DNA from 2 places in the Variovorax arabinosiphilus genome. Region 2 is predicted to be linked to the other one. Evidence: riboswitches for the same ligand, from Rfam matches in the RefSeq annotation. Region 2 holds a riboswitch; the other holds the start of a gene.
What was found. A riboswitch is a leader RNA that binds a small molecule or an ion and turns the genes downstream of it on or off. The one in region 2 is predicted to bind S-adenosylhomocysteine.

Region 1: another riboswitch for S-adenosylhomocysteine. It lies ahead of ahcY (adenosylhomocysteinase); the one in region 2 lies ahead of metH (methionine synthase).

What each region holds. Positions count from the first base shown of each region.
Region 1 covers NZ_JASZYB010000006.1:25,187-41,015, forward strand. The annotation lists gene QTH86_RS26775 (HAD-IIB family hydrolase) at 1-721, opposite strand, end outside; gene QTH86_RS26780 (ArnT family glycosyltransferase) at 738-2,495, opposite strand; gene QTH86_RS26785 (peptide chain release factor 3) at 2,513-4,141, opposite strand; gene QTH86_RS26790 (hypothetical protein) at 4,253-4,906, opposite strand; S-adenosyl-L-homocysteine riboswitch at 5,012-5,080, shown strand; gene ahcY (adenosylhomocysteinase) at 5,158-6,597, shown strand; gene QTH86_RS26800 (TlyA family RNA methyltransferase) at 6,608-7,408, shown strand; gene metF (methylenetetrahydrofolate reductase [NAD(P)H]) at 7,386-8,219, shown strand; gene QTH86_RS26810 (septal ring lytic transglycosylase RlpA family protein) at 8,216-8,923, shown strand; gene QTH86_RS26815 (23S rRNA (adenine(2030)-N(6))-methyltransferase RlmJ) at 8,932-9,852, opposite strand; gene QTH86_RS26820 (porin) at 10,045-11,097, shown strand; gene rplM (50S ribosomal protein L13) at 11,329-11,757, shown strand; gene rpsI (30S ribosomal protein S9) at 11,769-12,161, shown strand; gene erpA (iron-sulfur cluster insertion protein ErpA) at 12,374-12,745, shown strand; gene mdtD (multidrug transporter subunit MdtD) at 12,835-14,268, shown strand; gene QTH86_RS26845 (anhydro-N-acetylmuramic acid kinase) at 14,288-15,397, opposite strand; gene QTH86_RS26850 (M23 family metallopeptidase) at 15,427-15,829, opposite strand, start outside.
Region 2 covers NZ_JASZYB010000002.1:506,764-522,592, reverse strand. The annotation lists gene QTH86_RS16355 (FAD-binding oxidoreductase) at 1-182, shown strand, start outside; gene QTH86_RS16350 (homocysteine S-methyltransferase family protein) at 254-1,300, shown strand; gene QTH86_RS16345 (SH3 domain-containing protein) at 1,361-2,206, shown strand; gene QTH86_RS16340 (LysR family transcriptional regulator) at 2,225-3,112, opposite strand; gene QTH86_RS16335 (PACE efflux transporter) at 3,211-3,648, shown strand; gene dinG (ATP-dependent DNA helicase DinG) at 3,688-5,910, shown strand; S-adenosyl-L-homocysteine riboswitch at 6,430-6,507, shown strand; gene metH (methionine synthase) at 6,572-9,286, shown strand; gene QTH86_RS16320 (outer membrane lipoprotein) at 9,389-10,108, shown strand; gene QTH86_RS16315 (LysR family transcriptional regulator) at 10,113-11,090, opposite strand; gene QTH86_RS16310 (oxidoreductase) at 11,213-12,067, shown strand; gene QTH86_RS16305 (LysR family transcriptional regulator) at 12,052-12,969, opposite strand; gene QTH86_RS16300 (MFS transporter) at 13,083-14,615, shown strand; gene QTH86_RS16295 (zinc ribbon domain-containing protein) at 14,734-15,657, shown strand; gene QTH86_RS16290 (oligopeptide/dipeptide ABC transporter ATP-binding protein) at 15,690-15,829, opposite strand, start outside.

The DNA of each region.
Region 1 (15,829 bases), on a different contig from region 2:
TCGACCCATCCTGCAGGTAGCGCTTCGACGGTGCCTCGCCCGGATGCGTCGGCGGCATCAGTGCCACAGCCCCGTTCTCCGCCACGATGGCGTCGATCGGCCAGATGGCGGCGAAGGGCTCGCTCCACCCGACCGGCCGCCCGGTGATCGCCACCACCTGCAGTCCAGCCGCCTTCAGCGCGGCCAGCGCAGCCAATGCGTCAGGCGTGATCGCGCCTTCGGTGGTGAGGGTGTCGTCGATGTCGGTGAAGACACCGACCAGCGCCCCGCGTGATGCGGCGGGCCATTGCGCCAGGGGCAGCATGCGTTCCTGGGTGGGGCGGTGCGAGAGGAGCATTCGTGCGGCGGTGAAGTTGGAGATCAGGCCGATGCAACTGCCCAGCGCGACGCCGATGGTCGGCGCGGCAGCCCCGGGCATCCAGTGCAGGGTCAGCACGTACACGGTGTAGTTGATGGCGGCGCCGCCGAGCATCGAGGTGATGTAGGTGAGGTATTCGCGCCCGATCGACAGCCGCGCGTGTGACCCTGGTGCAGGGCGGAATGTGAACGTGCGATTGAGCCCCCACGTGCAGGTCGCCGCCGCGAGGAAGGATACGGCGCGTGCCAGATACCAGCCTAACCAGGGCGCCAGCAGGTACAACACCGCAAGGTCGACGAGCAGGCCGGCGATGCCGACCATGCCGAACTGGACAAACCGGTGGTTGAAGAGCGCCTTCAGCATGCGCGAGGCGCGTACATCATGGCGCGACGGGCGGCTTGAGCTTGTAGAGCTTCACGGCGCCCTCGGTCCAGACACGCTCGAAATAGCGCTCGAACTCCGGCTGCGACGCCACGCCTGGAAATCGCTCCGAATGGATGGCCAGGGCATCGAAGTGTTCCTGGGTCAGCTTCCGGTGAAGTTGGGCGGGGGGTAGCGACGCATAGTCCGAGTAGCGCCAGGGCCCGAAGACTTCGCCCCAGATCGGCTGCGGTGCGTAGTAGAGCGAATCCTCGCTGCCGAGTTGGTAGATGCGGCCCACAGGGTGCGTCTTCAGGTGCGCCCAGAGCGGGTAGCCGGGGACGCGCTGTGTGAGCAACGCCGCGCGTGCCTCGGGCGTGGGTGAAATCCGCTTCCAATACCGGACGATTTCCGCTGTGGCCATGAGCGTGAGATAGATCAGCAGCAGGGTTGCCGCCACCTTCACGACCACGCGTTGGCGCAGAGCGGGAATCGCCGTGGACGCAAGGCGGATCAGGTACATGCTGCTGGCGGCCGACAGCAGCACCAGCACGGGATAGGCAGACAAGAGGTAGCGTGGGTAGGGCACGCTGGCCGCCCAGGTCAGGGTCATGTAGCCGCCCATGATCAGCGCGCGGCGCACGGCCATGCTGCGTCGCAGGGCCGGGATGAAAGGCACCACAAGCGCCGGCCACAAGGGCCAGGCAGGCCAGCCTCGCGCGCGTCGGAGGTCTTCGAACTGCCAGTGGTGATCGGAGGCGTTCCAGTCCGTGAAGCCGAAGATTCGTCCTCCCATGGGGTTGAACGGATCCCCCGTCAGCAAAGCATTCCGGCCATACCAGTAGATGCACGGGACGAGCAAGGCACCGACAACGAGCAGCCACGTCGTCGGGCGTCGATCGCGCCAGATCAGACCCACGGCAAACAACGGCAGCAGCGTCAACGCCTGGTACTTCGAGCCCACTGCGAGCCCCAGCGCGAAGGCGCAGGGCAGCAGCCACCGGCGGTCGTCGGTGGACCGCCATGCTTGGTAGGACGCGCCGGCGACCAGCACGAACAGCGCGACGCCCATGTCCACATAGGCTCGGATGAACTCGTCCGCGGCCAACAGCACCCACAACGACGCGGCCACGCAAGCGGTCAAACGGTCGAGGTGCTGAACGCCCAGGCGATAGATCAACCACGCCGTGAGCCAGCCCGCCAATGCATGCAGCAGATGGGGCAGCACGTCGTTGCCGAAGAGCAGGGCCCCCGCATACAACAGATCAAAGTCATATGGGAACCATGGATAGCGCAGCCATTCGTTCACCGTCAGGCGGCCGCTGACGGCCCACTGCTGCGCATGCGGCAGGTGGTACATCAGCTCATCCCATTGGGTGGGTGGGGGCAGCGGCGCGGTCAGCGTCGACAGCAGGACGGCTGCAAGCGCGGCCAGGCCCCAGCGATCAGAGCGCGGCATCTCCTGCCAGCCGGGGCGCCAGGCAGGCCAGCGGAGAAGGGGTTTGTGTGCCAGCACATGCCATGCGCCGAGCAGCATCCCGACCGCGATCAGGAGGCCGACGTAGAACGCGGTCAGTTGCCCGGCGATCGCCAGGCCTTGCAGTACGCAGATGCTGATACCCAGACCCAGCGTGATGGCCAGCGGCGCGCCCAGGCGCATTGCCGGATCACGATCGATCTTCAGCAGGCGCAGCAACGCCTCACCCCATCCCCAGCATGCGGCCACGACCAGTGCGAGCGCGCCGTACTGGCCCAGCAGGAACTCGAGCTTGTTCATGGTCTCCCCGTCCCCCTCTAGCCCGCCGACTGCAACGCCAGCCCCGCATGCTCCCGCAGCGGGTGGAAGTGGATCTTGGGAAAGCGCTCCTGTGCCAGGCGCACGTCATAGGGCGAGGTGCAGAGGTAGGCCAGCGTGTTGGCGGCGTCGAGCGCCATGCGCGCCGGGTAGGCGTTGACGAATTCGCGCAGCTCGGCCGGCGTGTCGGCGGTGATCCACCGGGCGCCGGTGTACTGGCAGCCTTCGAGGCGCACGTCGGCGTCGTACTCGGCCTTCAGGCGGTGTTGCACGACTTCGAACTGGAGTTGCCCCACGGCGCCCAGCAGCATCGGGCCGCCGACCTCCGGGCGGAAGACCTGGATCGCGCCTTCTTCGCCGAGCTGGGCCAGGCCCTGCTGCAGCTGCTTGGTGCGCAGCGGGTTCTTCAGGATCACCGTCATGAAGAGTTCTGGCGCGAAGAAGGGCAGGCCGGTGAACATCAGGTTGGCGCCGTCGGTGATGGTGTCGCCCAATTGCACGCCGCCGTGCGTGGTGAAACCGACGATGTCGCCGGCGTAGGCTTCCTCGACCGCTTCGCGGCGCTGGCTCATGAAGGTCACGACGCTGGTGGGGCGCAGTTCCTTCGACGTGCGCTGCACCTTGAGCTTCATGCCCGGCGTGTACTTGCCCGACGCCATGCGCACGAAGGCGATGCGGTCGCGGTGGTTGGCGTCCATGTTGGCCTGCACCTTGAACACCACACCGGCGAAGTCCTTGTCCTCGGGCAGGATCTCTTTCACCACCGGCTGGCGGTTGACCAGGGTCGTGCTGGTGCGCGACTGCGGTGGCGGCGCCAGGTCGACCAGCGCGTCGAGCACTTCCATCACGCCGAAGTTGTTCACGCCGGAGCCGAAGAACACCGGCGTCTGCTTGCCGGCGAGGAAGGCCGCATGGTCCCAGGTGGGCGATGCGCCGGTGGCGAGCTCCATGCTGTCCATGGCCGATTCGAAGTCGGCACCGAAGCGCTTGGTCAGCGTGTCGCGATCGCTCAGCGGGATGGTCTCGAAATCGTCCGACAGGCGCTCCTTGCCGGACTCGAACACCGTCATCGCCTGCGTGCGCAGGTTCATGATCCCGCGGAACGACTTGCCCTGGCCGACCGGCCAAGTCATCGGCACGCAGGGCATGCCGAGCTCGCGCTCCACCTCGTCGAGGATGTCGAGCGGCTCGCGCACCTCGCGGTCCATCTTGTTGACGAAGGTGATGATGGGCGTGTCGCGCTGGCGGCAGACCTCGATCAGCCGGCGGGTCTGCGCTTCCACGCCGTTGGCCGCGTCGATCACCATCAGCGCCGAGTCGACGGCGGTCAGCACCCGGTAGGTGTCTTCCGAGAAGTCCTTGTGACCGGGCGTGTCGAGCAGGTTGATCACGTGGTCGCGGTACAGCATCTGCATGACCGACGAGGCCACCGAGATGCCGCGCTGCTTTTCGATTTCCATCCAGTCGGACGTGGCATGGCGCGAGGCCTTGCGCGCCTTCACCGAGCCGGCGATCTGGATCGCGCCGGAGAAGAGCAGCAGCTTTTCGGTGAGCGTGGTCTTGCCGGCGTCGGGGTGGGAAATGATCGCGAAGGTGCGACGGCGGCGGGTTTCGGATTCGAAGGTCATGGCGTGAACGCGGGGCGCGCGAAGAACGGTGAGCGCGTGGCGCTCACGGCGCGGCGGCTACGCAAAGCCGACGATTTTAGCGAGCACCCCCGGGTCGCGAGGGCGCGGGGCTCACATCGGCGGTGTGAAGCCGTTGCGGCCCGCGATCACGCGCAGCGCGGTCGGCGTGCCGTTGCGCTCCTGCGCGTTGACCAGCACCTTGGCGCCCGGAGTCAGCAGGGCGTCGGTGGCGGGCTTGAAGGTGACGACCGGAACGTTCGGCGGAACGATCACCGTCTTCTCGCCGCCCTTGTAGCTGAGATTGAGCTGCTGGCCGCCGCGTACCGACGCCGGTGCCGCCGCCAGGTCGGCCACGGTCGCATTGGTCATCGTGCTTTGCGGTTGCAGATCCCACGGGAAATGACCCTCACCGGTGCCGCGGGCGGCTTCGGGAAACACCAGCACCTCGAGTGCCTTTTGCGTGCCGTCGGGCTGCGGCATCGCGGCGGTGCCGATGAAGCTGCCTTGCTTGATGTCGGCCAGCTTGATGCGGTAGACCTCCGACACCGGCAGGTTCGGCACGCGCGCCATGCTGACGACCTCGCCGCCGCGGTCCTTGACGATGAGTTTGTTCGTGTCTGCATAGACGACGGTGCCGCGAATGCGGACGGTCGATGCTGCGAGTACGGCGGCACTCTGCGCCGATGCCTGGATCGGCAGCGCGATGGTGCAGGCGAGCACGGCGGCGGCCGCGAGGGCGAAGGAGGGTTGATGGACGCCGTACATGGGGCCTCGGGTTGTCGGTCGATGAATCAATGTAGTCCTTTCGGCTTCCATGCGCCGCCGTGGATCAACTTGACCCGTTCGATCGACGGGCTGGGCTAAAATCCTGGCTCCGAGGAGCGTTGCAGCGCCGTCAGGCGTGAGGCTCGGACCCCATCGCAACCACGCTCATCCGCTGTTCTCGCGGTGAGTCCATTTCCGGTCGAACCTCACGAGTGCAGCGGCAGTTCTGTCAAACCTGCCCTGGAGTTCTCATGAGCGCTGTTCTCAAGCCCACCCCCGTCGCCACCGCCGACCAAGCCATTGCCGACCTGTCCCTTGCCGCCTGGGGCCGCAAGGAAATTCGCATCGCCGAAACCGAAATGCCCGGCCTGATGGCCATCCGCCAGGAATTCGCCAAGGGCCAACCGCTCAAGGGCGCGCGCATCACCGGTTCGCTGCACATGACGATTCAGACGGCGGTGCTGATCGAAACGCTGCAGGCCCTGGGTGCCGATGTGCGCTGGGCTTCGTGCAACATCTTCTCGACGCAGGACCACGCCGCTGCCGCCATCGCCGCCGCCGGCACGCCGGTGTTTGCAATCAAGGGCGAGTCGCTGACCGACTACTGGGACTACACCCACTCGATCTTCGACTTCGGCCCCAAGGGTTCGAAGGGCGAAGGCCCGAACATGATCCTGGACGACGGCGGCGACGCGACGCTGCTGATGCACCTGGGCCAGCGCGCCGAGAAGGACCAGAGCGTGCTGGCCAACCCGACCAGCGAAGAAGAACGCATTCTCTACGCCGCGATCAAGGCCAAGCTGGCGGTCGATTCGACCTGGTACACCCGCAAGTCGGCCGAGATCATCGGCGTGACCGAAGAGACGACCACCGGCGTGCACCGCCTCAACGAGATGTCGGCCAAGGGCACGCTGCTGTTCCGCGCCATCAACGTCAACGACTCGGTCACCAAGAGCAAGTTCGACAACCTGTATGGCTGCCGTGAATCGCTGGTCGACGGCATCAAGCGCGCCACCGACGTGATGATCGCCGGCAAGGTCGCCTGCGTGGCTGGCTACGGCGACGTGGGCAAGGGCTCGGCCCAGGCCCTGCGCGCACTGAGCGCCCAGGTGTGGGTCACCGAGATCGACCCGATCAACGCGTTGCAGGCCGCCATGGAAGGCTACAAGGTCGTGACGATGGAATACGCCGCCGACAAGGCCGACATCTTCGTGACGACCACCGGCAACAAGGACGTGATCCGCCACGAGCACATGGCTGCCATGAAGGACCAGGCGATCGTCTGCAACATCGGCCACTTCGACAACGAGATCGACGTCGCGTCGATCGAGAAGTACGAGTGGGAAGAGATCAAGCCGCAGGTCGACCACATCACCTTCCCGGACGGCAAGAAGATCATCCTGCTGGCCAAGGGCCGCCTGGTGAACCTGGGCTGCGGCACGGGCCACCCGAGCTTCGTGATGTCGTCGTCGTTCGCCAACCAGACCATCGCGCAGATCGAGCTGTTCACCAAGCCCAACGCGTACGAAGCCGGCAAGGTCTACGTGCTGCCCAAGCACCTCGACGAGAAGGTCGCGCGCCTGCACCTGAAGAAGGTCGGCGCGATGCTGACCGAACTGACGGACGCGCAAGCCGCCTACATCGGCGTGAACAAGGCGGGTCCGTACAAGGCGGACACGTACCGCTACTGATCGGCGCACCTTGCGTGCCGATCAATTGCTGGTTGAACGCGGCCTGGCGGCCTCGCGGTCGCAAGCCGTCCGCCTCATCGCGGGCGGGCTGCGATGGCGTGACGCCGGCAGCGGCGCCGACTGGCGCAGCGTGGGCAAGAACCGCGACGACATCCCCGAATCGGCCGAGCTCGAACTGGTCGATGCGGCCGAGTCGCGCTATGTGTCGCGCGGCGGGCTGAAGCTCGACGGCGCGCTGGCCGCGACGGGCGTCGACCCGTCGGGCCGCCGCTGCCTCGACATCGGCCAGTCGACCGGCGGCTTCACCGACTGCCTGCTGCAGCACGGTGCCATGCATGTGGTCGGCATCGACGTCGGCCACGGCCAGCTGCACGACCGCATCCGGGCCGACGAGCGGGTGACGGCCATCGAGAAGGTCAATGCACGTGCGCTGACGGCCGAGGATTTTCCCGAGGGCGAGGACACCGCGTTCGATCTGATCGTCGGTGACCTGTCCTTCATCTCGCTCACGCTGGTGCTGCCGGCAGTGATGCCGTTCCTCGCGTCCGGCGGCGACCTGCTGATGCTGGTCAAGCCGCAGTTCGAGCTGCAGCCCGGCCAGGTCGGCAAGGGCGGCATCGTGCGCGACGAGGCGATGTACCCGATCGTCGAGCAACGCCTGCGCGACGCCTGTGCCGCGCTCGGCCAGCGCGTGGTGCGCTGGCTCGACAGCCCGCTCGCCGGGGGCGACGGCAACCGCGAGTTCTTCATCCATGCCGTCCGTGACGACGGCCCTGCCGGAGCTGCCCATGCAACTTCCGTTGAGCTTTGAATTCTTTCCGACCAAGACGCCCGAAGGCGCGGTGAAGCTGCGCGCGGTGCGCCAGCAGCTCTACGCGATGCGTCCCGAGTTCTGCTCGGTGACCTATGGTGCCGGCGGGTCCACCCACGACGGCACCTTCGCCGCCGTGCGCGAGATCCTGGAAGAGGGCGGCGATGCCGCCAGCCACTTCTCGTGCATCGGCGCCACCAAGGCCACGGTGCGCGCCCAGCTGGGCGAGCTCAAGGCCATGGGCGTCAAGCGCCTGGTCGCGCTGCGCGGCGACCTGCCCAGCGGCTATGGCGCGGGCGGCGAGTTCCAGTACGCGAGCGACCTGGTGGCCTTCATCCGCGAGGAGACGGGCCGAGACTTCCACATCGAGGTGGCCTGCTACCCCGAGGTGCATCCGCAGGCGCGTTCGCCCGAGTCGGACCTCAAGGCCTTCGCCGAGAAGGTGCGCGCCGGTGCCGATTCGGCCATCACGCAGTACTTCTTCAATGCCGATGCGTACTTCCGCTTTGTCGACGAAGCGCAGCGCCTGGGCATCGCAACGCCGATCGTGCCGGGCGTGATGCCCATCACCAGTTCCACGCAGCTCATGCGCTTCTCCGACGCCTGCGGCGCGGAGATTCCGCGCTGGGTCCGGCTGCGGCTGCAGAGCTACGGCGACGATGTCGCGTCGATCAAGGCCTTCGGCCTCGACGTCGTGACGCGCCTGTGCGAGCAACTGCGCGACGGCGGCGCACCGGCGCTGCACTTCTACACGATGAACCAGTCCGCCGCGACGCTCGCCCTGCTGGAGCGGCTCGGCAGGCGCGCATGACGCGTGGCGGCGCCGGCGGCGTGCCCTGGCGGGCGGGCCTCGCGGCCCTGCTCGCCGGCCTGCTGGTGGCCTGCGTCGCGCCGCCATCGGGCGGCGAAGGTGGGCCGTCGGCGCCTGCCGCGTCCGGCCTGCAGCCGCTGACGCGCGATCTGTCGGTGCCGGCGGGCGCTCGACCCCGGTCGGCCGTGCCCTCGGTGCGTTATGACCTGGCCTCCTCGGGCCAGGACGAACTCGGCCCCGACGATGGCGTGCCGGGCGATGACGTGCCGCGCACCGTCTACCAGCGCGGCGGCGCGTCGTGGTACGGCATCGGCTTCCATATGCGCAAGACCGCGAACGGCGAGCGATTCGACATGAGCTCGATGACCGCAGCGCATCGCACCTTGCCCTTCAACACCGTCGTGTGCGTGCGCAGCCTGGTCAACGGGCGAGAGGTGCTGGTGCGCATCAACGACCGCGGCCCCTTCTCCTCGGGCCGCATCATCGACCTGAGCCGGGCGGCGGCGGATGCGCTGGACATGGTCAGCACCGGTATCAAGCAGGTGGCACTGCACGTGGTCGACCAGCCGGGCATGCGCTGCAACGGCGAGGTGGCCGACGTGACGGCATTGCAGCCCACCCCGGATGCGGAGCGTGCGCAGGCCAAGGCGCCGGCGCCTGCCGTCAGGCCGAAGCGCCAGGTCGCGGCGCGGCGGCGCAACTAGGGTCGGCGTCAGCCGCCCGCGTCGAGCGAGAAGGCGGCGTTGCGGTCCTGGCCCAGCCGTTCCACCAACTGCGGCAGCGCGGCCGCCATCTGCGCCTTCAGCGTGTAGGGCGGGTTGATCAGGAACATCCCGCTGGCAGGCAGCCCGGGCCGGCGCGTCTCGCCGGTCGGTGCCGTCACGATCTTGCTCGACTTGACGGTGAGCGTGGCATGCAGCCACGACTTGCCGGCCTTGGTCGCCATCGTCTTGAGCCGGCGCGGCAGGTCGTGCGCCTCGGGCCGCGGAATGATCGGGTACCAGACGGCGTAGGTGCCGGTGGCGAAGCGCTTGAGCGCCTCGCCGACGAAGTCGAGCACGCGGCCGTAGTCGGTCTTCAGTTCATAGCTCGGGTCGCACAGCACCAAGGCGCGGCGCGAGGGCGGCGGCAGGAACTTGGTGGCGCTGCCGAAGCCGTCTTCGTGCAGCACGGCGATCTGCCGGCCGGCTTCGAGTTGCGCGATGTTCGCGTCGAGCGTGCGCGAATCGGTCGGGTGCAACTCGAAGAGCTTGAGCCGGTCGTGGTCGCGCAGCAGGTGCTGCACGATGAAGGGCGAACCGGGGTAGACCTTGGCGCCCCCTTTGGGGTTGAAGTCGGCGATCACCGCGAGATAGCGGGCGATGGCCTCGGCCAGGGGCGCGTCGGCGGCTGCCTTCTTGGTGCCGGCCGCGACGGCAGGCGGCTGCAGCAGCCGCAGAATGCCCTGTGCCGCCTCGCCGCTGGTGTCGGCGTAGTCGCCGTCGAGCCGGTAGAGGCCGGCGCCGGCATGGGTGTCGACCACGGTGAGCGCCGCGTCTTTTTCGAGCAAATGCTCGAGCGTGGCAATCAGCACCGTGTGCTTGAGCACATCGGCGTGGTTGCCGGCGTGGAAGGCGTGGCGGTAGCTGAACATGTGAATAGTGCCTGGAGAGAAGGGAACGATCGCTGGACTCGACGGCCGCTATTGCATTCAACAAGAGAGGCGGGAGACTAATTACGAAACGTCGATTTTGACCTCCGTGCCGTGATGCGAAAACAACAGGTTCGAATTTTGCGAGTCGAGAATGCGTTCTCACATTCGTTTAAGTTTTTGTAACACTGCTTCATGCTTCGCTCTTGCCTCATTGCCATCGTCACTGCCGTCGCTTGCCCTGCTTATGCCCAGTCCTCAGTGACCCTTAACGGGCTGGCCGACGCCTTCGTCGGTTCCATCCGAATGGCGGGTGCGCCGGGGCGCGTCGACCAAGTGGGCAGCGGCGGCCTCGCGACATCGTGGTTTGGCATGCGTGGGGTGGAAGACCTCGGTGGCGGGCTGTCGGCGACCTTCGTGCTGGCCTCGTTCATGCGGGTCGACAGCGGCGAAACCGGTCGTTTCAATGGGGACCCGTTTTTCACGCGTGACGCGAACGTGGGCCTCTCGGGCAGCCTGGGGTCGTTGCGGCTCGGCCGCGCCGCGGCGCCGAATTTCATCCCGACCATCCTGACCAATCCCTTCGGCGATACCTCCGCGTTCTCGCCGCTGGTGTTGCACGCGAACGTGAACAACGCGGCCTGGTTGCACCGCACCACGCCTTCGGACACGGGCTGGGGAAACCAGGTGCTCTACACGACCCCCCGGTTCGCCGGCCTGACGGCAACGCTCCAGTATCAGTTCGGCGAACAGCTCAACAGCACGGGCAACGACGGCAAGAAGAATGTCGGTGTGAGCGTTCTCTATTTCAACGGCCCGTGGTCGGCGACGGCCTACTACGAGCGCGATCAGGTGTCGAACTCGGGCGCTTCGGCGCCGCTGACGACCGTTGTGGCGGGTGTGGCCGTGCCGGAGACCAAGAAGGACTGGATGGTCGGCGGTTCGTACGACCCCGGTTTCGCCAAGTTCTTCGTCACCTACGGCGGCGCCAAGACCGATATCGCCGATTACGATGCCAGGACGACGTCGCTGGGCGTGTCGGTGCCCGTGGGCGCCGGCGCCATTCTGGCGGCCATGGCCCGTACCAAGGTGGAAGGCACCTACGACGGCAGTCGCACGACGGGCAGCGTTGGCTACGACTACTTCCTGTCCAAGCGCACCGACCTGTACGCGGTGCTCATGCAGGACCGGATCACGGACCGGAGCCACGGCAACAGCTTCGGCCTGGGCATGCGCCATCGCTTTTGAACGTGGCCTGATCCTGCTGGCCGTTAAGGCGGGCAGGAAACTTGCCTGGAGCCCGCCTTTCGTCATAGAATCGCGGGCTTCGCAGCGTTTTGGCAGCCCCGCGGCGAAGTGTGCGAACCGGTTCCGGTTCGCGATCCCCCACCTAAGAGATTCCCACCAGAGGAAAACCGACCGTGGAAAAGGGCACAGCCACACCAACTCCGGTTGGGCAAACCAAGTCGAAAGATACTCATGAAAACGTTCAGCGCAAAACCCGCTGACGTGACGCACGAGTGGTTTGTGATTGACGCGACCGACAAGGTCCTCGGACGAGTAGCCAGCGAAGTTGCTCTCCGTTTGCGCGGCAAACACAAGGCCATTTACACGCCTCACGTCGATACCGGTGACTTCATCGTCATCATCAACGCAGCCCAGCTGCGCGTCACCGGAGCCAAGTCGATCGACAAGGTGTACTACCGTCACTCGGGTTACCCGGGCGGCATCAGTGCCACCAACTTCCGCGACATGCAATCCAAGTTCCCGGGCCGTGCCCTGGAAAAGGCCGTCAAGGGCATGCTGCCCAAGGGCCCGCTCGGCTACGCGATGATCAAGAAACTCAAGGTCTACGGTGGCGCCGAGCACCCGCATACCGCCCAACAGCCCAAAGTGCTGGAACTGTAAGGAGCCTTGAGATGATTGGTGAATGGAACAATGGAACCGGCCGTCGCAAATCCAGCGTCGCCCGTGTGTTCATGAAAAAGGGCACCGGCAAGATCACGGTCAATGGCAAGGACATCCAGGCCTATTTCGGCCGTGAAACGTCCATCATGATCGCCAAGCAACCGCTGTTCTTGACGAACAACGTCGAAGCTTTCGACATCATGATCAACGTGGCCGGTGGCGGCGAATCGGGTCAAGCCGGCGCCGCGCGCCACGGCATCACCCGCGCCCTGATCGACTACGACGCGACGCTCAAGCCGGTGCTGAGCCAGGCCGGCTTCGTGACGCGCGATGCGCGTGAAGTCGAGCGTAAGAAGGTCGGTCTGCACTCCGCACGCCGCCGCAAGCAATTCTCCAAGCGCTGATCTTCGCTGCTGCGCCACTGCATGGCGGCGTTGCAAATCCTCGCCGGACGGAAGTCCGGCTCCGGTTTGTGCCTTGCCCTGCAGCGGCTCGCGACGCGAATATCCGCACTTGGCATGTTGCGAAAGCCGCCCTCTGGGCGGCTTTTTGCTGCTTGCAGTAGCATTCCCGCATTGGCCGCATGTTCGGCCCACCCCCCACAGGAGTCCCGCACATGAGCGCTGTTGCCGAAACCATCCAGACCCCGACCCAGATGCCCGAGCCGATTGTCTTCACCGACAGCGCGGCCGCCAAGGTGGCCGACCTGATCGCCGAAGAGGGCAACCCCGAGCTTAAGCTGCGGGTGTTCGTGCAGGGAGGTGGCTGCTCCGGCTTCCAGTACGGCTTCACCTTCGACGAGATCACCAACGAGGACGACACGACCATGACCAAGAACGGCGTGTCGCTGCTGATCGATGCCATGAGCTACCAGTACCTGGTCGGCGCGGAGATCGACTACAAGGAAGACCTCCAGGGCGCCCAGTTCGTGATCAAGAACCCCAATGCCACCAGCACCTGCGGCTGCGGTTCGAGCTTCTCGGCCTGATGCCTGGATGCTGCTGATCTAGCGTCCCCGCCAAGCCGCCTTCGGGCGGCTTTTTGCTGTCCGTCGTTCTTTCAACTCCCCGTTCCTTCATGACGCCAGAGGTTGCCAACCCCGTCGCGCCCGTGCGCAAAAGCCTTCTGTGGCTCGTCGCCGTCGGCTTCTTCATGCAGACGCTGGACGCGACGATCATCAACACGGCGTTGCCGGCCATGGCCGTTGGCCTGGGCGTCAGCCCGCTGCGCATGCAGTCCGTGGTGGTGGCCTATTCGCTCACGATGGCGATGCTGATCCCGGCCTCGGGCTGGATCGCCGATCGCTTCGGCACGCGGCGCATCTTCTTCTCGGCGATCGTGCTGTTTGTCCTCGGATCGGTCGCCTGTGCGCTCTCGCAGGGCCTCGGCCAGCTTGTGGCCGCCCGGGTGGTGCAGGGGCTAGGCGGCGCACTGCTGCTGCCGGTGGGGCGGTTGGCGCTGCTGCGCACGGTGCCCCGCGCAGAGTTCCTGCAGGCGATGAGCTTTGTGGCCATCCCCGGGCTCATCGGACCGTTGCTGGGGCCGACGTTGGGTGGCTGGCTGGTGCAGTACGCGTCGTGGCACTGGATCTTCCTGATCAACGTGCCGGTCGGCCTGCTGGGCTGCATCGCCACGCTGCGCTTCATGCCAGATATCCGGGGCGTGGCGCTGCGGCGCTTCGATGGCGCCGGCTATGCCATGCTGGCGTTCGGCATGGTGGCGATCTCGCTGGCGCTGGACGGCGTGGCCGAACTGGGGCTGCGTCAGGTGAGCGTGTTCGTGCTGCTGGTGTTCGGCTTCGCCAGCCTGACGGCCTATTGGCTGCAGGCAGCGCGCAAGCCCGATCCGTTGTTCTCGCCGGTGCTTTTCAAGGTGCCGACCCTCAGCATCGGCCTGCTCGGCAACCTGTTCTCTCGTCTGGGCAGCGGTTGCATGCCTTTTCTCGTGCCGCTGCTGCTCCAGGTCTCGATGGGCTATTCGCCCCTGCACGCGGGCCTGATGATGCTGCCCATCGCGATGGCGGGCATGGCGATGAAGCGCTTCACCACGCCGCTCATCACGCACTTCGGCTACCGCCGCGTGCTGGTCGCCAACACCGCGCTGGTGGGTGTCACGATGGGTTGTTTTGCGCTGACGTCGCCGGGCCAACCGGTGGCACTGCACATCGTGCTGCTGCTCTGTTTCGGAGCGGTTAACTCGCTGCAGTTCACGGCGATGAACACGGTCACGCTGCGTGATCTCGACAGCAGCATGGCCAGCAGCGGCAACAGCCTGCTGTCGATGGTCCAGATGCTGGCGATGAGCCTGGGCGTGGCGGCCGCCAGTTCGGTCCTTGGCGGTTATTCGGGCATCTTCGGGAGCGCCGCGCCCATCGACACCCTGCACGCCTTCCAGGCCACGTTCGCGACCATGGGGCTGATCACGCTCGCCTCCGCGCTGATCTTCTGGCACCTGCCGCCCGAGGCGCGTGCCGTGCAGCCCCCGCAGCCCGAGGTGTCGGGGCACGGCTGAGGAGCCTTGCAGCAAGGCGTCAGGCGGGGTAGATCGCGCCCAGCACCCGTGCGCCGCGTGCGCCGGTCACGCTCGCCAGGTTGCCGGGCTCACGCCGGAGCGTGGCCCGTGCCAGCCAGGCGAAGGCGGCGGCCTCGACCTGCTGCGGCGGCAAGCCGCGTTCGGCGGAGGAACACACGGTCAGTTTGGGCAGCAGGGCGGCCAGGCGCCCCATGAGGTGGTCGTTGAGCGCGCCGCCGCCGCAGACGATCAGTGCCGACGCGTCGCCACCGTACAGGCGCACGTCGTGCGCGCACGCGGATGCCGTGAGCTCGGTGAGCGTGGCCTGCACGTCGACGGGGGCGAGGGCCGCCTCGCCCAGCACGGCATCGAGCCAGCCAGGGTGGAACAGGTCGCGGCCGGTGCTCTTGGGAGGGGGCTGCGCGAAGAAGGGCTCGGCGCGCATCCGCGCCAGCAGCAGCGGGTCGACGCGGCCGCTGGCCGCCCACCGGCCGCCGTCGTCGAAAGGCCGGCCGGTGTGCAGGCGGCACCAATGGTCCATCAGGGCGTTGCCGGGGCCGCAGTCGAAACCGAGGACCGGGCCGCCGTCGGCAGGCAGCACGCTCAGGTTCGAGATACCGCCGATGTTCAGGACCGCGAGGGTCTGGTGCACCTGGCCGAACACCGCACGGTGGAAGGCGGGCACCAGCGGCGCCCCCTGGCCGCCAGCGGCCACGTCGCGGCTGCGGAAGTCTGCCACCACGTCGATGCGGCACAGCTCGGCGAGCAGAGCGGGGTTGTTCAGCTGCAACGTGTAGCCGATGCCATCGACTGCGCCGGGCTGGTGCCGGATGGTCTGGCCATGGGCGCCGATCGCCGTGACGTCGGCGGGTGAGCAGGCGGTGTCGTTCAGCAGTTGTCGCACCACGTCGGCATAGAGGTGCGCTAGGCCGTTGGCCGCCAGGGCTGCGCGGTGCAGCTCGTTGTCGCCGGGCGTGTTGAGCGCCAGCAGCTCGGCGCGCAGCGCCTCAGGAAAGGGCGCGCTGGCGTGGGCCAGGACCGCGATGCGACCCGCGTCAAGGTCCGCCACGACGCCGTCAACCCCGTCGAGCGAGGTGCCCGACATCAGGCCGATGAAGCGTTCGGCCATGCGCGCTCAGCCAGGTATCGGGGGGCCGCTCAGTCGGCGCTCGCCTGGACCACGGAGAAGGCGGCGGCCAGCTCGCGGCGCGTCGCCATCGCCTGGCGGTCGAAGATCGGGCGCACCGACGCGCTGATCGGCGTGCCGCCGTCCTGTTGCGCGATGTTGGCCGGGTTGGTGTATTCGCCGTTCACGCGGAACTCGAAGTGCAGATGCGGGCCCGTGGCCCACCCGGTGGAACCGACCGCGCCAATGAACTGGCTCTGGCTCACCGCCTGCCCGACCTTCACGTCGATGCGGCTGAGATGCGCATAGACGGTTTCCTGGTTGTTGCGGTGCTTCACGATGATGATGTTGCCGTAGCCGTTCTGCCGGCCGGCGAATTCCACCACGCCGTCACCGACGGCCCGCACCGCGGTGCCGGTGGGGGCTGCGAAATCG
Region 2 (15,829 bases):
TGTATGACCAGGTCGCCGTGTTCAACGGCAGCGTGTCGGCCGAGCACGGCATCGGCACGCACAAGAAGCCGTATCTGGGTGCCAGCCGCACGCCGGCCGAACTGGCCGCGATGCGCGCCATCAAGCAGGCGCTGGACCCGCAGCACCTCATGAACCCCGGGAAGCTCTTCGACCGCGTCTGAGGAGGCGCGGCGTGGGCGCCGCGATCACCCACCGCGGCAAGCCCTTTGGCCGCTTCCTACAATCGCGGGCTATGAAGCCCCTCGTCTACACCCGCGGCCAGGCCCTGCCTGGCATCCTGGCCCAACGCATCGCCGTGCTCGATGGCGCCATGGGCACGATGATCCAGCGCTTCAAGCTGACCGAAGAACAGTACCGCGGTGAGCGTTTCAAGGACTTCGAGCGTGACGTGAAGGGCAACAACGAACTGTTGTCGTTGACCCGGCCCGACGTGATCCGCGACATCCACGAGAAGTACCTCGCGGCCGGTGCCGACCTGATCGAGACCAACACCTTCGGCGCCACCACCGTCGCGCAGGAGGACTACCAGATGGCGCATCTGGCGCGCGAGATGAACGTCGAATCGGCCAAGCTGGCCCGTGCCGCCTGCGACAAGTACAGCACGCCGGACAAACCCCGTTTCGTCGCCGGCGCCCTCGGCCCGACGCCCAAGACGGCCAGCATCAGCCCCGACGTGAACGACCCGGGCGCCCGCAACGTCGACTTCGAAACCCTGCGCGCGGCGTACTACGAACAGACCGAGGCACTGGTCGAAGGCGGCGCCGACGTGATCCTGGTCGAAACCATCTTCGACACGCTCAACGCCAAGGCCGCGCTGTTCGCGGTCGACGAGTACTTCGAAGCCTCGGGCGAGCGCTTGCCGCTCATCATCAGCGGCACCGTGACCGACGCGTCCGGCCGCATCCTGAGCGGCCAGACCGTGACCGCCTTCTGGCACAGCGTGCGCCATGCGCAGCCGCTGGCCATCGGCCTGAACTGCGCGCTGGGCGCGGCGCTGATGCGCCCCTACATCCAGGAACTGGCGCGCGTGGCGGAAGACACCTTCATCAGCTGCTACCCCAACGCCGGCCTGCCCAACCCGATGAGCGACACCGGCTTCGACGAGACGCCCGACGTCACGGCGCGCCTGCTGCACGAGTTCGCGTCCGACGGGCTGGTGAACATCGTGGGCGGGTGCTGCGGCACCACGCCCGACCACATCGCCGCCATCGGCCGCAGCGTCACGCCGCTGGCGGGGCGTACGCTGCAAGGCACGGCCTTCTACCGCGAAGCGGCGTAGCGCTTGGCTGATTGACAGTGCTTTCCGACAGGGCCTACCCTGCCGTGAAAGGACTTCACTATGAAAACCACCGTGTGGCGCTGGGTCGGTGCCGGCGCACTCGCTTTGTCGATGCCGCTGGCGGCGACTGCGCAGCAGGCCTTCACCCGCATTTCGGTCAACCTGCGTGCCGGACCAGCGGCCGACTATCCGGTGGTGGCAGTCCTCGGCGGTGGGCAGCCGCTCGATGTGATGGGCTGCACCGGTGGGTACAGCTGGTGCGACGTGGTGTTGCCCGACGGCCTGCGTGGCTGGGTCTTTGCGCAGGGTCTCGACTACGCCTACGAGCAGCAGCGCGTGCCGCTCGCCAGCTATGGCGCGGTGATCGGGGTGCCGATCGTGACCTTCGCATTGGGCAGCTACTGGTCGAACTATTACCGCGACCGCCCCTGGTACGGTGACCGCCGCTGGTGGGGTTCGCGCCCGCCGCCGCCGCCGCCGGTGCAGGGCTGGCGTCCACCGCCACCGCCTCGCCCCGAGTGGCGACCGAATCCGTGGCGACCCGGAGGCCCGGGCGGGCCGGGGCCGGGCTTCCGTCCGCGGCCGGACCGTCCACCGCCGCCGGGTCCGGGCGTGCGCCCGCCGCGGGACGACGGTTTCCGCCCGCGCCCCGACCCGGGCTTCCGTCCGCCGAGCCCGCGGCCCGAGTTTCGGCCGGACCGGCCGAGGCCACCGCAAGGCGCCGAGTTCCGGCCGCAGCGGCCGAATCCGGCCATGGAGGGCCGCCCCGGCCGCCCGCCGCCGGACGCCGGTCGACCCGACCGCGGTCCGCGCGAAGGCGGCGGTCCGCCGGGACGCGGCCGCGAGCACCGGGGCGGCGGGGAAGGTCGAGGCCCGGGCGAGGGCCGCGGCGGCCCGGGACGCTGAGCGGCGCGCGACGCGGCCTCAGGATTTGTCGCGCGCAATCAGCGCCACGAAGCGCTGCGCCCCCAGCCCCAGCGGCCGCTCGCGCGACCACACCACGTCGACCCAGAGGTCGAGCCCGTTGCTGAGGTTCTCGAACGGAATCTCCAGCAGCGCCCCCGCCGCCACGTGCGGCTTGGCGAAGGCGCGCGGCAGCCAGCCCCAGCCGAGACCGGCGGTGATCAGGCTCAGCGCGGCCAGCGCGTTGTCGGTGCGCCAGACGTGCCGGCCGAAGACGAAGCGCGGGTCGCTGGTCGCGAGGTCGCGCCCTGCCACCACGATCTGCCGGGTGTTGTGCAGGTGCTCCTCGCGCAGGCGCCCGCCGGCGGCGGCCAGCACCGGGTGGGCCGGGGCCATCACCGCGACCATCGTGTCGCTCGCCACTTCCTGAAAGCCCTCGCGGCCATCGAGGCTGGGCCGCTCGAACACCAGTGCCAGCTGCGCGCGCCCGGCATGCAGCAGCGCCAGCGCGTCGGCCTGCGGCGCAGCGAGCACTTCGACTTCGAGCAACGGATATTCCGCCGCCAGCGCCGCGAGCGCACCGCTCCAGGGCGCCGCCAGCAGTTCGGGCGCGATGGCCAGCGTCAGCCGGTTCTCCAGGCCTTGGGTGAGCGCCAGCGCCTGCACCTCGAGTTGTTTGAACTGGGCGGCCAGCAGGCGCGCCTGCGGCTCCAGGGAGCGGGCGGCGGCGGTCGGCTTGGGCTCGCGGCCGCTGCGGTCGAACAGCGGCAGTTCGAGCTCGGCCTCCAGCCCCGCGATCGCCATGCTCACGGCGGACGGCACGCGCCCCAGCGAGCGCGCGGCCGCGGAGAACGAGCCGTGGTCGAGCACGGCGAGAAAGACCTGCAGGTTGTCGGTGGAGAAGGCCATGCACCCGATCTATCAGTTGAATTGAAAGAAGATGACTTTTTATATCAGTCGGTGACACATAAAGTCCAGCACCTGTTCACTGTTTTCCGGGGATTTCCATGCAAGGGCTCAAGCGCCGCGTCGTCTACATCACGCTCTACGAAGGCATCGCCATCGTCGCGGCCAGCCTGGGGCTGGCACTGATGTCGGGCCAGGGCGTCGGCCATTCGGGCGTGCTGGCGGTCATGGCGTCGGTGGTCGCGGTGCTCTGGAACCTCGTGTTCAACACGCTGTTCGAGCGCTGGGAGGCGCGCCAGGCCGTGCGCGGGCGCAGCGTGTGGCGCCGCATCGCCCATGCCATCGGCTTCGAGGTCGGGCTGCTCTGTTTCCTGGTCCCGATCTTCGCCTGGTGGATGGACGTCACGCTGCTGCAGGCCCTGCTGATGGACCTGGGCCTGGCGATGTTCTTCCTGGGCTACACCTTCGTCTTCAACTGGGCCTTCGACGCGATCTTCGGGCTGCCGGCATCCGCCGCTGGCGCCGCCCAACCGGCCTGACGCGCAGCCCGTGTCGGGCGGCCGTGCAACACTCGGCGCATGTCTTCTTTGGAATGGGCCGCGTCCGCCCTGCAGGCGTTCGACGGGGTGGTCCAGGCCAGCGCCGGTTTCCGCAGCCGCGCCGGCCAGCGGCGCATGGCCGAGCAGGTGGCCGACACGCTGGCTGCGGCCACCCTCGGCAAGACCGAGGGGGATGACGGCGACGGCCCGGTCGACCCGCCGGTGCGCGCCATCGCGGTGATCCAGGCCGGCACCGGCGTCGGCAAGTCGCTCGCCTATTGCGCCCCGGCCATCGCGCTGGCCCTGGCGCGCAACACCCGCGTTGTGATCTCCACCGCCACCGTGGCGCTGCAGGAGCAGCTGGTCCACAAGGACCTGCCGGCCCTCGCCAAGCTGATGCCGCAGCCCTTCCGCTTCGCCCTGGCCAAGGGCCGCGGTCGCTACGTCTGCCAGCAGAAGCTGGAGCGTCTGACCGGGATGATGGCCGAGCACGATGACGAGGAGGACGAGGTCGAAGACGACCTCTTCGCCGACGACGACGTGGCCGCACAGGCCCGGCCCGCCAGGCCTGCGCACGAAGTGGAGGCTCGCCTCCAGTTCTACACGGGCATCGCCCAGACGCTCGCGACCGGCGCCTGGGACGGCGACCGCGACACCCTCGACACCCCGCCCGCTGCCGACGCCTGGCTGCCGATGGCCGCCGACGCGGCATCGTGCACCGGCAAGCACTGCCCGTCGTTCAACCAGTGCGTCTACTACGAGCGCCGCAAGACATTGGTCGGTGCGCAGGTGGTGGTGGTCAACCACGACCTGCTGCTGGCCTCCATCGGCAACCGCCAGCTGCCCGAGCTGGACAACTGCCTGCTGGTGCTCGACGAGGCGCACCACCTGCCGGCCACCGCGCTCGCGCAGTTCGGCTGCCGCATGGACCTGGGCCGCCACGGCTGGGTCGAACGCTTGGCGCAGCGTGCGGTGCGCGTGGGCGTGCGCTTCGAGGTGACCGAGGTGGCCGACGTGCCGATGCACGCCGCGCAGATGCGCCAGGCGCTGCAGGAAGCCGAGCGGCTCGTGATGGATTTGTACGGCGACGGCCTGAAGACCGACCTCGCCGGCCCGGCGGGCCTGCCCGGCCGCGGTCCCGCGCGTGCCCGCCTGCCGCTGGGTGCGCTTCCCGAGGTGCTGCAGGGCCCGCTGGGGCGGGTCGCGCATCACGCGTCAGGTTTCCTCGATGCCCTGCGCGTGATCGCCAGCGCCCTGCGCACCGAGATGCGCGAGCAGCCCGCCATGGCCCGCAAGCTGTCGACGATGTACGCCCAGCTCGGCGCGCTGGCCCCACGGCTGGAACAGACCCTCGACACCGCCCAGCTGCTGCTGCGCGACGCCGCGCCCGACGCGGTGCCGGCCGCCAAGTGGTTCACGCTGCAGGTCGACGGCGATCAGGCCACGCTGCAGGCGCACGCCAGCCCGCTGCTGCCCGGCGCAACGCTGCGCCACCACCTGTGGAACAAGGTCCGCGGCGCGGTGCTGACGTCGGCCACGCTCACCAGCTGCGGCCACTTCGACTTCTTCCTGCGCGAGTCCGGCCTGCATGGCGACGAGGCGGCGACGACGCTGGAGGTGCCCAGTCCCTTCGACTACGCGGCCCAGGGCAAGCTGATCGCCGTCGAGACCCGGGCTGACCCGCGCGACGCGGCCGGCTATGTCGCCGAGATGGTCCAGTCGCTGGTGCGCGATCTGGCCGAGGTGCGGCACGGCGCGCTGGTGCTGTTCACCTCGCGCGACCAGCTGCGCCAGGCCGTCGAGGCACTGCCCGCCCCGCTCAAGCCGCGCGTGCTGCTGCAGACCGCCATGCCGCGCCAGCAACTGCTGGCCACCCACCGCCACCGCGTGGCCGAGGGGCTGCCGTCGATCATCTTCGGCATGCAGTCCTTTGGCGAAGGGCTCGACCTGCCGGGCAAGCTCTGCGAATCGGTCTTCATCGCCAAGCTGCCCTTCGCACCGCCGGACGATCCGGTCGGCGAGGCACGGGCCGAATGGCTGCGCACGGTGGGGCGCGACCCATTCACCGAACTGGTGGTGCCGGCAACGGCCATTCGGTTGGCGCAGTGGGTGGGGCGGGCGATTCGCAGTGAGGAGGATCGGGCTTCCGTGTACTGCTACGACCGGCGGCTGGTGCGGACGTCGTATGGGCAGCGGCTGTTGAAGGGGTTGCCGCCGTTTGCTTTTTCTACAGTGCGGGTGGATGGGGTTGTTGCTGCCTGATCGTTGGCTTGGGTGAGGGCGCCCGGCAGGCGGTGCGGGCCGATCGACCCCGGTGCGCCGGCCCTTCGGGCTGCCTTGCGGTGCTCGCCTTTCGCGGGGTCCCGCCCAAACTCGCTGCGCTCAGACAAGGGCGAGCCCTGATCCGCGAAAGGCTGCGCTCCTCAGCGACGCACAGGGGATCGCCCGACCCGCACCGCCTGCCGGGCTTGGTGGGCGCAATCGCTGCGCTCGCTGGACAGAGATGCATAACGGTCGCGTCCACGTCGGTGGGCGGTAGGGCTGTGGGCGGCTGTCCGGCTGCGGCGAGCACCGCAGCGAAAGGCGGATCAGGGCCGCAGCTGTTTGAGCGCAACGAAGTGAAGCGAGTTCTGCGGACCCCGCCTTTCGTGAGGAGCAGCAGCGAAGTCCGAAGGACCGCAGTCGTCTGCCGCCCACAGGCCTACCGCCTGCCGACGCCCCTACACCACACCGAAACCCTGAACAACCATCCCTCCAACCAAAGGCAACTAAAATCGACGACCCCGAGGAGCGTTGCAGCGGCCAGCTTTCCAGCTACCGCCAGGCTCGGGTCCTTCCCCGCAACGACGCTCACCTGACCATCGCGAATCCAGGTGAGCCCATGTCCGAATCTTCTTCCTCTGCCGTCACGCCTGTTCCCCCGATGAAGCTGTCGGGCCTCGAGCCCGTGCGCATCGGCGACGGCACGCTGTTCGTCAACATCGGCGAGCGCACGAACGTCACCGGCTCCAAGGCCTTCGCGCGGATGATCCTAAACGGCCAGTTCGAAGAGGCCCTGGCCGTCGCGCGCCAGCAGGTCGAGAACGGTGCGCAGGTGATCGACATCAACATGGACGAGGCCATGCTCGACAGCAAGGCCGCGATGGTCCGCTTCCTGAACCTGATCGCGTCGGAACCCGACATCGCGCGCGTGCCGATCATGGTCGACAGCTCCAAGTGGGAGGTCATCGAGGCCGGCCTGCGCTGCATCCAGGGCAAGGGCATCGTCAACTCGATCAGCATGAAGGAAGGCGAGGATCAGTTCCGCCACCATGCCAAGCTGCTGCGTCGCTACGGCGCTGCCGCGGTCGTGATGGCCTTCGACGAGAAGGGCCAGGCCGACACGTATGAGCGCAAGGTCGAGATCTGCCAACGCGCCTACCGCATCCTGGTCGACGAAATCGGCTTCCCGGCGGAGGACATCATCTTCGACCCGAACATCTTCGCGGTCGCCACCGGCATCGAGGAACACAACAACTACGCGGTCGACTTCATCGAGGCCACACGCTGGATCAAGCAGAACCTGCCCGGTGCCAAGGTGTCGGGCGGCGTGTCGAACGTGAGCTTCAGCTTCCGCGGCAACGACCCGGTGCGCGAGGCGATCCACACCGTGTTCCTGTACCACGCGATCAAGGCCGGCATGGACATGGGCATCGTCAACGCCGGCATGGTCGGCGTGTACGACGACCTCGAGCCGGTGCTGCGCGAGCGCGTCGAAGACGTGATCCTCAACCGCCGCCCCGATGCCGGCGAACGCCTGGTCGAAGTGGCCGAGACGGCCAAGAGCGGCGCCAAGGACGAGAGCAAGCGCAACGACTGGCGCGGCACGCCCGAGGCGCCGGTGAGCGTCGGTGATCGGCTCAGCCATGCGCTGGTGCACGGCATCACCGAGTTCATCGTCGAGGACACCGAAGAGGCCTACCAGGACATCCTGGCCAAGGGCGGCCGGCCGCTGCACGTCATCGAAGGCCCGCTGATGGACGGCATGAACGTCGTCGGTGACCTGTTCGGCGCCGGCAAGATGTTCCTGCCGCAGGTGGTGAAGTCGGCCCGCGTGATGAAGCAGGCCGTGGCCCACCTGCTGCCCTACATCGAGGAAGAGAAGCTGCGCGACGAGGCGGCCGGTCGTGATGTGCGCACCAAGGGCAAGATCATCATCGCCACCGTGAAGGGCGATGTGCACGACATCGGCAAGAACATCGTGACCGTCGTGCTCCAGTGCAACAACTTCGAAGTGGTGAACATGGGCGTGATGGTCCCGTGCCACGAAATTTTGGCGCGCGCCAAGGTCGAGGGCGCGGACATCGTGGGCCTCTCCGGCCTCATCACCCCGAGCCTGGAAGAGATGCAGTACGTGGCCGGCGAGATGCAGCGCGACGACCATTTCCGCATCAAGAAGATCCCACTGATGATCGGCGGCGCCACCACCAGCCGCGTGCACACGGCCGTGAAGATCGCGCCGCACTACGAAGGCCCGGTCGTCTACGTGCCCGATGCCTCGCGCAGCGTGAGCGTCGCGCAGAGCCTGCTGAGCGACCAGGCGACCAAGTACATCGACGAACTCAACGCCGACTACGACAAGGTGCGTCTGCAGCACGCCAACAAGAAGCAGGTGCCGCTGTGGCCGCTGGCCAAGGCACGCGCCAACAAGACGCCGATCGACTGGACGGGCTACACGCCGCCGGTGCCGAAGTTCATCGGCCGCCGCGTGTTCAAGAACTTCGACCTGACCGAGCTCGCCAAGTACATCGACTGGGGCCCGTTCTTCCAGACCTGGGACCTGGCCGGGCCGTTCCCTGCGATCCTGAAAGACGAGGTTGTCGGCACCGAAGCGGTCCGCGTGTATGCCGACGCGAAGCGCATGCTGCAGCGCCTGATCGAAGGCCGCTGGCTCAGTGCGAGCGGCATCGTGGGCTTCTGGCCGGCGAACACCGTGAACGACGACGACATCGAGCTCTACACCGACGAGACGCGCAGCGAGGTCGCGATGACCTGGTACGGCATGCGCCAGCAGACCGAGAAGCAGGTGATCGACGGCGTGATGCGCCCGAGCCGATGCCTGTCCGATTTCGTGGCGCCGAAGGACAGCGGGCTGAAGGACTATGTCGGGATGTTCGCCGTGACGGCGGGCCTGGGCGTCGAGAAGAAGGAGAAGGCCTTCGTCGACGACCTCGACGACTACTCGGCCATCATGCTCAAGGCGCTGGCCGACCGGCTGGCCGAGGCCTTCGCCGAATCGTTGCACCACCGCGTGCGCACCGACCTGTGGGGCTACGCTGCGGACGAAGCCTTGAGCAACGAAGACATGATTGCCGAGAAGTACCGCGGCATCCGCCCGGCGCCCGGCTACCCGGCCTGCCCCGACCACAGCGTGAAGCGCGAGATGTTCGAGCTGATGCAGTGTGCCGACATCGGCATGACGCTCACCGAGAGCCTCGCGATGACGCCTGCGGCGAGCGTGAGCGGCTTCCATCTGAGCCACCCTGCGTCGACCTACTTCAACGTCGGCAAGATCGGGCACGACCAGCTGGCCGACCAGGCGGCACGCCGTCGGCTGCCGGAGAGCGAACTCGAACGCCTGTTGGCCCCCAACCTGTAGGCCGTGGTCGCAGTTACGGTTTTTACAGCGGGGGTGGGAGCCGCGGCGGGGTCGCGCTGTCTAAGCTTGGAACATCGAAAGTTTCGAGCGAAGGACATGACCATGGAAAGCCCGATGACGAACGGCGCCGACCCCCTGCAACGCACACCCGCACACCGCGGCGCGACCTCGCCCAAGGTGCTGTGGGGCACCATCGGCGCACTGGCCGCCGTGGTCGCCGCACTGGGCGGCACCATGCTCTACCAGCACAGCGCCAGCGATGGCGGCGCGCCCAGCGCGATCGCAACGCCGCAATCGCTCCATGGCCCGGAAGACGGCGACCGGCCCTCGGCCGCCCTGCCGGCGCCAGTGCGTGCCCCGGACAACGCGGGCACTGTCAGCCGCACAGCGCCGCCCCCGACCACCCCCTCGACCGCCGGCATGAACCCGTCACCGGGCAGTGGTGCCGTCGCTGCGATGCCGGCTCCCCAACGGGCGCCGGTCTGCGCGACCTGCGGCCGCGTCGAGTCCGTACGCACCGTTCAACACGCGGCCCCGCCCACGGGCGTCGGCGCGGTGGCGGGGGGTGTACTGGGTGGCGTGCTCGGCAACCAGATCGGCCATGGCGGCGGGCGCACCGCGGCCACGGTGATCGGCGCCGTCGGCGGTGGCTATGCCGGCCACACGATCGAGAAACGCACGCGCACCGAGACCCGCTACCAGGTCAGCGTGCGCATGGACGATGGCCGGCTGCGCACGGTCGAAACGCGCACCGCGCCGCCCATCGGCAAGCCGGTGACCCTGCAGGGTGACGTGCTGCGTCCCGCCGACGGTCGCGTCTGAGCGTCTAGCCTGAGCTGGCCCGGCGCGCGGTGCGCTTGCGTGTCGGCATCGGCTTCAACTCGTGCGGCTGCAGCACGAACTCGCTGTTGTCCGACAGCATCTCGACCGCGAGATCGATGAAGGCGCGCACGCGCAGCGGCTGCGCCACCCGGCTGCCGTAGTAGACGTAGAGGCCGAGGTGGTCCGTCACATGCGGCGTCAATAACGGCACCAGTTGGCCGTTGCGCAGGAAGGGGGCTGCCGTTGATCCGATCAACTGGCCGATCACCTGGCCCGCCGTCACTGCGCGAAGCTCGAGGTCGACATCGTTGGTGCACAGCGCGGGCGCGATGTCGCGCCCGACGACCTGCTCGCCGACCTTGAACTCCCAGGGCATCAGCTTGCCGCTGGTCGGGTGCCGGAAGCAGCTGCAGCGGTGGCGTGTCAGGTCGTCGATGGTCGCGGGCGCGCCGAAGCGTTCGATGTATGACGGTGCAGCACACACCACCAATTGCACCGGCATCAGCCGCCGCGCGATCAGGCCGTCCTGCGGCGCCGGGCCGGAGCGGAAGCCGACGTCGACCCGCTCCTCCACCCAGTTGGCGATGCGGTCGTCGAGCTGCACATCGGGCTCGATCTGCGGGTGCTGCGCGCAGAAGGCCTCCAGCACCGGCCACAGGATCTGCAGCATGGTCGCACGCGGGGCCACGATGCGCAGCGGCCCGGCGATCTCTTCCCGGCTGCGGCTGGCGCCGCGCAGCGCACGCTGCAGCGCCGCCAGCCCCGGCTGCGCCGCCTGCAGGAATTGCTGGCCTTCCTCCGTCAGGCTGAGGCGCCGCGTGGTGCGGTGGAACAGCCGCACACCCAGATGGGATTCGAGCTGCGCGAGCGCCTGGCTGGCGGCCTGCGGCGTGATCGCCTGCGCGGCGGCGGCCTGCCGAAGGCTGCCCAGCTCCGCCGCCTGGATGAAGGTGGTGATCGCGCGGAGTTCGTTGAAGGCCATGGCCGGATTATCACGATTGTCTTGCGGATGAAGCGAGCGAATGTGGGCTATTCCGATGCAGATGCAAAACCTACATTTCCCTCACCGCAACCCTTCATCACCCTGATTTCAAAGGAACCGACATGACTGCAACGAACGAATTCAAGCGCGTCTGGATGATCACCGGCGCCTCCCGCGGCCTCGGCGCCCGCATGGCCGAAGCCGCACTCGCCCACGGCGACGCGGTGGTGGCGACAGCCCGCAACGCCGCCGACGTGGCCAAGCGTTTCGGCGACCATCCCGCGCTGCTGGGTGTGTCGCTCGACGTGACCGACGAGGCGCAGGCCGCGCGTGCCGTCGAGGCGGCCATCGCCCGCTTCGGCCGCATCGACGTGCTGGTCAACAACGCCGGCTTCGGCCTGCTCGGCGCGGTGGAAGAAGCCACGGCCGAGGAGGTGCGCAAGCTCTACGAGACCAACGTGTTCGGCCTCTTGAACGTGACGCGCGCCGTGCTGCCATCGATGCGAGCGCGCCGCAGCGGCCATGTCCTCAACCTCTCGTCGCTGGGCGGCCACCAGTCCGGACCCGGCTTCGGGCTGTACTGCTCGACCAAGTTCGCGGTCGAAGGCATCAACCAGGCGCTGCACCAGGAACTCGCCCCGCTGGGCATCCATGTGACGGCGGTCGAGCCGGGCTACTTCCGCACCGAGTTCCTCGAAGGCAACTCGCTGACCGTCTCGCCGACGCTCATCGCCGACTACGAAGGCACGTCGGGCCAGGTGCGCATCGCCGCGCGGAACATCAGCCTCAACCAGCCGGGCGACCCGGTCAAGCTGGCGCAGGCGGTGATCCGGCTGGTCGAGTCGCCGAAGCCGCCGATGCGCCTGCCGCTGGGCACCGACACGCTGCAGGTGATCCGCGACCACATCGATGAGCTGCAGCGCGAAACCGCGGAATGGGCCGAGGTGGCAGCGTCGACCGACTACGCCGCAGCCTGATGCGGCGCTTGCGCCGGGAGCTCGCCCTGGTTGAACATCCGTTCGCTCGCGAAATCGACGAAGGCGCGCACCTTGGGCGACAGCTGGCGGCTCGACGGCCAGAGCGCGGAGAACTGGCCCTGGCGCACCAGGTGCGCGGCCAGCACGCGCTGCAGTTCGCCGCGGCACAGCGCATCGCGCGCGAGAAAGTCGGGCATGTAGGCGACACCGAGGCCCGCCACCGCGGCGCCGAGCATGGCTTCCATGTTGTTCGAGAGCAGGCCCGGCGGCAACTGCGTCGGCAGGCCGGGCAGGTCCCAATCCTCGATCCTGCCCCCGGTCACGAACTTGTAGCGCAGACAGGCATGGCGTGCCAGGTCGGCCGGCACCTGCGGCACGCCGTGGCGCGCCAGGTAGGCCGGCGAGGCCACCAGCACGAAGTCGAAAGGCCCCAGCCGCCGGGCCACCAGCCGCGAGTCCGCCAGGTCGCCACTGCGGATCGCGACGTCCACGTTCTCGGCGATCACGTCGACCAGGCGGTCGTTGAAGTCGAGGTCGAGTTCGATCTCGGGGAAGCGCGCCTTGAAGTCCGGCAGCACCGGCAGCAGGAAGCGGTAGCCGATGGTCGGCAGGCTCACGCGCAGGCGGCCGCGCGGCGTGGCCACCGCGTCTTGCATCATGGTGCGCGCATCGTCGAGCTCGTCGAGGATGCGGCGGCAGCGCTCATGGAACATCGCGCCTTCCGCCGTGAGCCGCACCTGGCGGGTGGTGCGGTGGAACAGGCGCAGGCCGAGTTGCGCCTCGAGCCGCGCGACGTTCTTGCCCACCGCCGACGCCGAGATGCCCAGGTGCCGACCGGCGGCGGCAAAGCTCAGCAGGTCGGCTGCCCGCACGAAGGATTCGAGCCCGCTGAAACTGTCCATGGTGATTGGCAACCTGGGGTTGGGAGTGCGAGGAGTCTGGCCGCCATTTTCATTCCATTGAATCCTTTTTATCTTCTGCTCCTCCATCCCCTTCCCGTGTGAAAGCCATCGCGATGTCCTCCTCCGTCTCCAAGAACTGGCTGCTGGCCGCCGTGTGCCTGGCGGCGCTGGGCATGCCGCTGAGCTTCACCGGGCCCGCCGTGGTGCTGCCCGCGATCCGCGACGCGCTAGGCGGCAGCCCGGTGCAGCTCAACTGGATCACCAACGCCTTCATGCTGAGCTTCGGCGCCACGCTGCTGGCGGCCGGCGCGCTTGCCGACGCCTGGGGACGCAAGCGCGTCTTCCTGCTCGGACTGGTCGTGGTGGCACTGAGCTGCGCGATGCTGGTGGGGGCGCCGGGCATCGTGACGTTCGACGCGGTGCGCGCGCTGCAGGGGCTGGGGTCGGCCGCCGCATTTGCCGCCGGCACCGCCGCGCTGGCCCAGGTGTTCGACGGCGCGGCGCGCACGCGGGCCTTCAGCCTGATCGGCACCTCGTTCGGCGTGGGGCTGTCGTGCGGCGCGATGCTGTCGGGCTGGCTGGCCCAGACCTTCGGCTGGCAGGCCGTGATGCTGAGCCCCGGCGCGGTGTGCCTGCTGGCGCTGGGCATCGCTGCGCCGGCCATGCGCGAATCGCGCAACCCGCAGGCGCAGGGGCTCGATCTGCCCGGCGCGCTGAGCTTCACCGCGGCGCTGAGCCTGCTCACGCTGGGCGTGCTGCAGGCGCCCGACAGCGGCTGGGGCAGCCCGTGGGTGATCGCTGCGCTGGCCGGTGCGGCGCTCATGGGCGCGGCCTTCATCGCCATCGAGCGCCGCGCCGCGCATCCGATGCTCGACCTGTCGCTGTTCCGCTTCCCGCGTTTCGTCGGCGTGCAGTTGCTGGCCGCCGCACCGGCCTATGGCTTCGTCGTGCTGCTGGTGCTGTTGCCGCTGCGCTTCGTCGGGCTCGAAGGGCGCAGTGCGCTGGAGGCGGGCGGCTTCATGTTCGCGCTGTCGGGGCCGATCCTGGTGGTGCCGACGCTGGCGGCCTGGCTCGCGCAGCGCTACCCGGCCGGCGCCCTGTCGGCGCTGGGCCTGCTGGTGTGCGCGGTGGGCCTGGTCTGGCTCAGCCGCTGCGCGCCCGGCACCCCCTTGCACGCCATGGTGTGGCCTCTGTTGCTGATCGGCGCGGGCATCGGCCTGCCCTGGGGCCTGATGGACGGCCTGGCGGTGAGCGTGGTGCCGCGCGAACGGGCCGGCATGGCCTCGGGCATCTTCAACACGGTGCGCGTGGCCGGCGAGGGCATCGCGCTGGCGCTGGTCGGTGCCGGGCTGACCGCGCTGGTGGCGCTGCAGCTTGCCCACCTGCCGGGGCACACGGTGCTGGCCGCCTCGCAGGCCGCGCAGCGCATGACGACCGGTGACCTGCCGCAGGCCCTGGCGCTGCTGCCAGGGCTGGGCCGCGAAGCGCTGCTGCACGCCTACGGTGCGGCCTTCGCGACGCTGCTGTGCGTGCTGGCGGCCGTCACCGTGCTGACCGCACTGGCGGTGTTCAGCTTCCTGCGGGGGGAGACGCAGCCGGTCGTCCCCGAGACCTCGGCGCTGGCATCGGAGCCGCGCGCCTGCTGAGCGCGCGCAATGGGCGCCCTGCCGGTGCGGCCGCGCGGCGCGCCGTGTGACATGTGGAAACCTGATCCCGGCGCCAACCGACAACCAAAGGCTTCACTTTCATGCACAGTGAAGCGCTATGTTCAATGCCAAGTCGTCGACGATCGCCTGCCCCGAATGCGGCCAACGCAACCGTGCCGAGGCTCGCTTCTGCGAGGCGTGCGCCGCCCGGCTCGGCGCCGAGCCGTCGATCGCGTCGGCGCGGGCTCCGACGCGCGCACCTCTGCCGCAGGCGACGGCCCCGGTGCCGCTCGCGGCATCGACGGCGGCAGGGGGCGACAGCCGCTTCGACGCGCCGCGCACCGTCCATTCCCGGCCCCTGCCGCTTCAGGCGCAGGCGACCAACAACAGTGGTTTCTGGTTCAAGTTCTGCATGGCCGGCCTGGCCGTGATGATCGGCTTCATCGCCTGGAGCCTCTACATCCTCACCGGCAGCAAGGCGCCGACGCAGTTGCCGGCGGGGCAGGTCAGTGCGGAGGTGCCGCCGGTCGCGGCATCGGCGGCACCCGCCGGCCCGAGCCCAGCGCCGAGCCCTCTGCCGGCGACCGTGGCGCCCGTAGCGCCATTGCCCACCACCGCGGCCGCAGCAGCCGACGCACCGCCCCGATCGGCCAGCCCGACAGCACGCGCGCCGCGGCCATCGTCGATCGTGCCGCCCGCGGCCCCACGCCCCGCCATCGACGCTGGCGAAAGGCCCACGCCTCAGCGCCAGGCCGCCGCCCGTGAACGCGTGCGGCCACCGCCTTCGGGGGTGCGTCCCGCCGATTTCGGCGGCTGGGTCGAACCCTCGCGCCCGCCCGCGATGACCTCGTCGCCCAACTACCAGGATGCCGGTCCGCCCATCGTGGCCGGCCCGGGTCCGCGCGAGCCGCTGCCCACGGCACCGCCAGCGCAGCCCGCCGGCAGCGTCGCCACCACGGGCCGGCAGGACCTGGGCCCGCCGGTCAGCGCCGGCCCCGGCCCGCGCTACGACTATTCGACGCCGGGCGCCGTGGGGCGTTAACGGCGACAGCGCCGAACCGCGGCGCGGAAGCGTCAGTCGTTCAGCGGGAACAGGCAGGCCACGGTGCGCGTGTCCGCGTCGGTCCGGCGTGTGAGCACCGGGTCTTCCAGACGACACGCCGCGCGGACGTCGGGGCAGCGCGACGCGAAGCGGCAGCCCTGCGGCAGGTCGA